DNA from 3 places in the Arthrobacter sp. JZ12 genome. Region 3 is predicted to be linked to each of the others. Evidence: predicted binding sites of a transcription regulator. Region 3 holds the regulator's gene; each other region holds the start of a gene.
What was found. Region 3 encodes LexA, which represses DNA repair genes until DNA is damaged. Its sites were predicted from a motif close to TCGAACANNTGTTCGA; they were not measured.
Positions count from the first base shown of each region.

Region 1: GC088_RS02930 (HNH endonuclease signature motif containing protein) is a predicted target of LexA. The motif match lies at 1,162-1,177, and genes of this name have one in related genera.
Region 2: ruvA (Holliday junction branch migration protein RuvA) is a predicted target of LexA. The motif match lies at 1,243-1,258, and genes of this name have one in related genera.

Region 1 is NZ_CP045246.1:595,201-597,462, reverse strand. It holds gene aztA (zinc ABC transporter ATP-binding protein AztA) at 1-540, shown strand, start outside; gene GC088_RS02935 (GNAT family N-acetyltransferase) at 537-1,073, shown strand; gene GC088_RS02930 (HNH endonuclease signature motif containing protein) at 1,190-2,262, shown strand, end outside.
Region 2 is NZ_CP045246.1:1,530,254-1,532,515, reverse strand. It holds gene ruvB (Holliday junction branch migration DNA helicase RuvB) at 1-547, opposite strand, end outside; gene ruvA (Holliday junction branch migration protein RuvA) at 547-1,176, opposite strand; gene ruvC (crossover junction endodeoxyribonuclease RuvC) at 1,323-1,895, opposite strand; gene GC088_RS07080 (YebC/PmpR family DNA-binding transcriptional regulator) at 1,920-2,262, opposite strand, start outside.
Region 3 is NZ_CP045246.1:1,265,265-1,267,526, reverse strand. It holds gene GC088_RS05900 (histidinol-phosphate transaminase) at 1-83, opposite strand, end outside; gene GC088_RS05895 (LysM peptidoglycan-binding domain-containing protein) at 187-609, opposite strand; gene lexA (transcriptional repressor LexA) at 966-1,673, shown strand; gene GC088_RS05885 (ATP-dependent DNA helicase) at 1,691-2,262, opposite strand, start outside.

The sequences.
Region 1 (2,262 bases), 670 kb from region 3:
GTGAAGCCGCACTCGGGTACCGTCACGGTCACGTCGGGCCACCGACCAGCCTTCGTCATTCAGCACACCAGGACCTCCGAGTCCTTGCCGTGCACCGTTCAGCAGGCTGTGGAGATGGGGCGGTGGGCTCATCGGCGTTCGTTGTTGCCGCTTCGCCCCCATGACAGAACTATGGTGCAGGCGGCAATGGAACGGATGGGAATTGCCGACCTTCGTCGGCGGCAGTTGGTCGAACTCTCGGGAGGTCAGCGGCAGCGGACGCTCATTGCTCAGGGACTGGCACAAGAGGCAGACATTCTCATCCTCGATGAGCCCACCGCCGGTTTGGACAAGTCAGCGCACCAACTCATTCGCGCAGCTGTAGACCAGGAGTTGGCGCGTGGGGTCACGGTGATCGAGTCCAGCCACTCCCCCGAAGACATCGAGCGTGCAGACCGCGTCATCACGCTCGATTCCGGGCGCGTCATCTCGGATACAGGCCCCTCCCACACCCTGGATCGCCTGCCGGGAAGCACAATCGGGACTACCCTAGCTTCGTGACCGTAGTTATAGACCATGCCACCGCGAACGACTCCGGCGCTCTCGCCACGCTCGCCGGCATCACCTTCCCGCTCGCCTGCCCTCCAACCTCGCACCCGGAGGACATCCAGCACTTCATTTCGACGGAGCTTTCCGAGGAACGCTTCACGCAGCACATTGCGGATCCGGACAAAATCCTGCTGTGCCTGCGTGAGGACGGACATCTGCTGGCGTGGAGCATGCTGGTGAAGGGACTGCCGAAGGATGAGCAGGTCAGGTCCAGCCTCTCCATCTTTCCCACCGTCGAGCTGAGCAAGTTCTATGTGCACCCGTCGCATCACGGGCAGGGGTCGTCGTCGCGCCTGATGGAAGCGTCCCTGGAGGTCGCTGCGGCCGGAACCGAGGCCCAGGGCATCTGGCTGGGCACGAACGACCGTAACGCGCGGGCCATCAGGTTCTACGAGAAGCACGGGTTCACCCGGGTCGGGGCCAAGACCTTCCAGTTGGGGCGCAACGTCGAGACGGACTTCGTGCTGGAGCGGTCGCTGGCGTAGCGGGTGGATCTGCCTGTAGTGCCGTCGCGATGGATGTGGAGAAACAGTGTCGCACTACTCCTCCACATTGCCCCGATTCCCTAGGGACTAGTACACGCCTTCGATAAAATTTCGGTATGGCTGCCGGGGTGCTCACGTTGGACGGGAAGGATGTCTCCTTCCTAACAGAGGTGCATGCCGATCTGCTGTCCCACGTTCAGAAGTTCGAAGCCGACTACCTTGGGCTGGATGGCGCCAAGGTCGCGGACGCGCTGGTTGAGATCGAGAAGGTCTCGAAGATTGTCGAGCACCTCCAGGTGGTTGCTGCCAGGGCCGTTGAGGACCACGGGCTTGCAACCAATAATCAGCAGGACTCCTACCGAAGTACAGCGGACTACCTTCGGGCGAAAATCGGTGTCAGTCGCAGCGAGGCCAACCGCCGACTCCGGCTTGGGAAGGACCTGTTGCCCGAAGTTCCTGGGCCGGGTGCTTCAGTTGAGGCGCCGATGCCTGTGCTCGGTGCTGCCGCATCTGCTGGTGAGGTCAGCGGGCGGGCGGTCACCATCATTCGCAACGCCATGGATAAGGTACGCACCGTTGCCACTCCCCAGCAATTGAAGGCGATGGAAGAGCATCTGACACTCCAGGCAATCGAATCGGATGAAGATGTGCTTCGGGCACTGGCCCGTCGCTGGGAAAACGTGCTGGATCAGGACGGGCAGGAGCCAACGGACAAGATTTTGAAGGCCCGGCAGGGTGTGTTCCTGCGCGGCCGACGACACGGGCTGCATTTCCTGGAGATTGGTGCCACTGACGAGCAGTTCGAGCACCTCATAACCGCGATGAACACGGCCACCAACCCGCGCGTGCACGGTGGCGATGACGCCAACGGGCTCGCGGCTACGGCCGAGGTGAGCGCCGATTCAGCGAGCGAAGCGGCAATAGACGGCGACGGCGACGGCGGACATAGCCCTGATCGCCCCACCCGCGCGCAGGGGCTGCTCGACGGCCTCGTCACGGCTTGTCGTGTTGCCCTGGCCGGCGATGGACTTCCAGCAACCGGAGGACACCGCCCTCAGGTCATGGTGACGATCAACTATCGCGACCTGCTCAGCGACCTTGGCCATGATGGTCACTCTGTCTTCGCCCAGCAGCTGAGCGCTTCGAGCATTCGCAAGATCGCCTGCGACGCCGACATCCTTCCCCTTGT
Region 2 (2,262 bases), 260 kb from region 3:
GATGCCCGGTGAAGCCGAACCGGTCGCGCAGCGGTCCCGGCAGGAGCCCGGCCCGTGTTGTTGCCCCGACAAGGGTGAACGGCGGGAGGTCCAACGGAATGGCGGTGGCTCCGGGCCCTTTGCCCACCACGATGTCTACCCGGAAGTCCTCCATGGCCATGTAGAGCATCTCTTCGGCCGGCCGGGACATTCGGTGGATTTCATCGAGGAACAGCACCTCGCCGTCCGTCAGTGAGGACAGGATCGCGGCAAGGTCCCCCGCGTGCTGGATCGCCGGGCCGGAGCTGATACGCAGCGGCGCGTTCATCTCGGCGGCAATGATCATTGCAAGAGTGGTCTTGCCCAGTCCGGGCGGACCGGACAGCAGGACGTGGTCCGCGCTGCGCCCCCTCAGGCGCGATGCTTCCAGCACCAGGGACAGCTGCCGTCGCACACGAGCCTGTCCCACAAAATCGTCAAGGTTCTTCGGCCTGAGCGCCGCTTCGACTGCGCGATCCTCAGGATCCACCGCGGGAGAGACCAGCGGCTGTTCGTTGTCCGCCGCCATCAGCCCACCGACGTCCGGGCAGAGCTGCGGGCGCCGTCCTGGCCGAGCCTGCGCAGGGTGAGCTTGAGGATTGATCCGACGTCACCGGAGGCTGCGGTCTCCGGTGATTCCTTGATCGCCGCGTCGATGGCCGCACCCGCGTCCTTCTCCGACCAGCCCAGGCCCATCATCGCGGCAAGAACTTGACCCTGCCACGCATTCCCGGGCGTAGCCGGAGAGCCGGATTCCAGCGGAACCAGCTTGTCGGCGAGCTCAAGAACAATGCGTCGGGCTCCCTTCGGGCCGATACCAGGCACCTTGCTGAAGGCCTTGTCGTCACCCGATGACGCCGCTATCCGGATGGCTTCCGGGGTGTGTACCGCAAGAACAGCAAGCGCTAGCCGCGGCCCCACTCCGCTCACGCCCAGCAGGGTCTCGAAAACCTCGCGCTCCTCGGGCCCCGCGAAGCCGAACAGCGTCATTGAATCCTCACGGACGATCAGCGCGGTGGATACAGTGGCCTGCGCGCCAACATGCAGGCCGGAAAGTGTCTGCGGCGTGGCCTGGACCTGCATGCCGAACCCGTTGACATCGATGACGGCGGAATGAAGGCCCACGTGGCTGACGGTTCCGGTCAGAGAGCTGATCATGCGCTGGTGCTCCAAGGTAAGGCTTGACGATGCAAGAAGTGGGTGCGGGAAGTCGTGTGAATATCACCGAACATATCTACGAATGAGCCTACGGCACCGTCCCACAAAAGATGAGCGCCACACCGGCCGCCGGTGAATCCGGAGATTTAGCGCCGCCGTCGTGCTTTTGCTTCCGCTTCCGCCCACAACCGCTGCGCGGGGGTCTGCCCCGAACCGCCCTGCGCGCGGGCCGTGGCGGAAGCTCCGGTCCGCCAGGCATGCGTGATCGCCAGGGCAAGCGCGTCTGCAGCGTCCGCAGGAGTGGGCGCGGTTGTCAGCCGAAGGATCTTGGTGACCATCTTGGTGACTGCGGCCTTGTCCGACTGCCCGTTTCCGGTGACCGCAGCCTTGACCTCAGTGGGCGTGTGCAGCGCGACCGGTATGCCGCGTCGCGCGGCTGCAGCGATGACGACGCCGGACGCCTGTGCGGTGCCCATCACGGTGCTCACGTTCAGCTGGCTGAAAACGCGTTCGACGGCGAGGACCGCCGGTGAGTGGGAATCCAGCCAGGATTCAACGGACTCCGCGATCATGAGCAGCCTGCGGTCCAGGCTGACGTCGGCGGGTGTACCTACTACGCCGACGGAAACGAGGGTAGCGCGCCGGTTCGGCTCCACGTCGACCACCGCGAGGCCGCAGCGCGTCAGTCCCGGATCCACGCCCATGACCCTGAGAGTCACGGCGCGGATCCGGGGAAGGCCGAACTAATCGTCGCTCTCCAGCTGGGCGAGTACGTCATCGCTGAGATCAGCGTTCGAGTACACGTTCTGGACGTCGTCAAGGTCCTCGAGAGCATCGACGAGCTTGAGGAACTTCCGTGCAGCGTCGGCATCCAACTCCACCTGCATGGAGGGAACGAACTCGACCTCGTCGGTCTCGTACTCGATCCCGGCATCCTCGAGACCGGCGACGACGGCGCGCAGGTCGGTGGGCTCGGAGTGAACGTCGAAGCTGTCACCGGATTCCTTGACCTCCTCGGCCCCCGCGTCGAGGACCGCCATGAGGACATCGTCCTCGCTCAGGTCCTTCTTCGGCAGCGACACGACG
Region 3 (2,262 bases):
AGCTGTGGTGCCCCATACGGACGAAGTCCGCGCAGGTTCTCCCGGAGTGGTAGTCGGCCAAGGCGTTCAAGCTGATCGGTCACCACCAGAGTTTAATGCCCCGCAACCGGCAACCAACAATCGGCGGTAGCGGACTGCGATGTTACGGCAGCGAAAGTTCTGCTGTCCCGGCGAAAGAGAAGGTGATCAGGGCTGCGCTACGGGAATGTGAAGGGACTGGCCCGCCTGGACAGTCGATGAGTTCAGCGCGTTGAGCTCAACGATCTCCTCAACCACGGCACGGGGATCGCGTTGCGGCGCATACTCTGCTGCCAGGGACCACAGGGTTTCACCGGCGGCAACGTTGACGTGAACGGTGGACGTGAAATTCCCCGGGGAGGACGACGCCTGCGCCTGTGAAGTGAAGAATGCACCGACAACAAGCGAAGCAGCCGCAAGGAGTGAAAGGGGCAGGGCCACCAGGACCAACCAGCCGCGCCTGGTTAGGCGCAGAGGCGATACAACAGGCCTAGGTTCCTCGCGGGGTGTACGCGCCGGGCCTGCCTGTGCGACTGCGGTGAGGCGTGCCCCTGAGAAGGGAGAGTGTCCGGCGATATCTAGCGTCGACATGGTGTCTTGCCTTTCTGGTGGACCGTCCAGAGCTTTTTTCGAAGCTATGTTCTATTCCTGCGTTTATTTCTAGCACCTATGAACTAATAATGTCGAGACTCGCTCGAACAAATGTTTGAAAAGGCCCACCCGCTGACCTAGCGTTACTGGCAAGGGTGAAGGTCCGGCCGCTTCGGGAACCAGCTCATCACCCACCACCGACAAAACAGGTTGGGGAGCCGGCACCACCGGCAACGCCGGTTCACTGGTAACAGGGAAGGCACCGGCAACAACGTCTCCCAGCCGTAGGAAAGGGATGGCAATTCGTGGCAGATCTCAGTGCGGCAGAGGGTGTGGCCGAGGTTCCCGGCGCGGCCATCAAGCGCGGGCGGGGACGCCCGCGGGGTCGTGCCACGCCAAAAGGACTGACTCCTCGGCAGAAGAAGATTCTCGAGACCATCCAGCGCAGCGTGGCCGCCCACGGCTACCCGCCGTCAATGCGTGAAATCGGCGACACGGTTGGGCTTGCCAGCTTGTCCAGCGTCACGCACCAGCTCGCTCAGCTTGAGCGGATGGGATACATCCGCCGGGACCCCAAGCGTCCCCGCGCAATGGAGATCCTGCTGCCTCTGACCCTCGCGGAGGACGCCCCCCGCGAGGCGCCCGACTTGACTGTGGCCGATCCCGAGCTGTCGCCGTCGTCAGCTGTTGATGCAGCGATGGTTCCCCTGGTTGGCCGAATCGCGGCCGGCGGTCCCATCCTCGCCGATCAACTCGTTGAGGACGTCATGCCGCTGCCGCGCCAACTGGTTGGGCACGGTGAGCTTTTCATGCTCCGGGTTTCGGGAGATTCAATGATCGACGCCGCAATCTGTGACGGCGACTGGGTGGTTGTACGCCGTCAGAACAATGCTGAGAACGGCGATGTCGTCGCTGCGCTGCTTGATGACGAAGCTACGGTGAAAACCTTCCGGCAGCGCGACGGCCACACCTGGCTTTTGCCGCAGAACACCAGCTATGAACCGATCCTCGGCGACCATGCAACGATCATGGGCAAGGTCGTATCAGTGATGCGGGCTCTCTGACGCTTCCGTGAACAGCGCTAGGCCGGCTGCGCTGACGCGGCCAGTCTCGACAGGATCGCCAGTGCGGTGGACCTGTCAGTCGTGGGCCAAAAGGGCGGCAGCGCGGCCCGAAGGAACCCACCATAGGCCGCGGTTGCAAGGCGGGAGTCAAGAACGGCCACCATCCCGCGGTCGCCGCTTGCCCGGATCAGTCGCCCCGCCCCCTGGGCGAGGCGGACTGCTGCATGGGTCGCCGCGACGCTCATGAAGCCGTTCCCTCCATTCTTCGCGACGTTACGGGTACGTGCGGTCATCAGCGGGTCGTCCGGACGAGGGAACGGGATTCGGTCGATGACCACCAACCGGCACGAATGACCCGGCACATCCACGCCCTGCCACAGTGACATTGTCCCGAACAGGCAGGTATCAGGCTCCTCAGCGAACTGCTTCACGAGTGCAGACATGGAGGACTCGCCCTGGCAGAGGATGTCGACGTCGACTCGTGCACGCAGTGCCTCTGCGGCCTCCTCCGCGGCCCGCCGGGAGGAAAATAGTCCCAGCGCTCCCCCGTGCGAGGCCTTGAGGAGCGCGGTGAGTTCGTCCAGTTGTT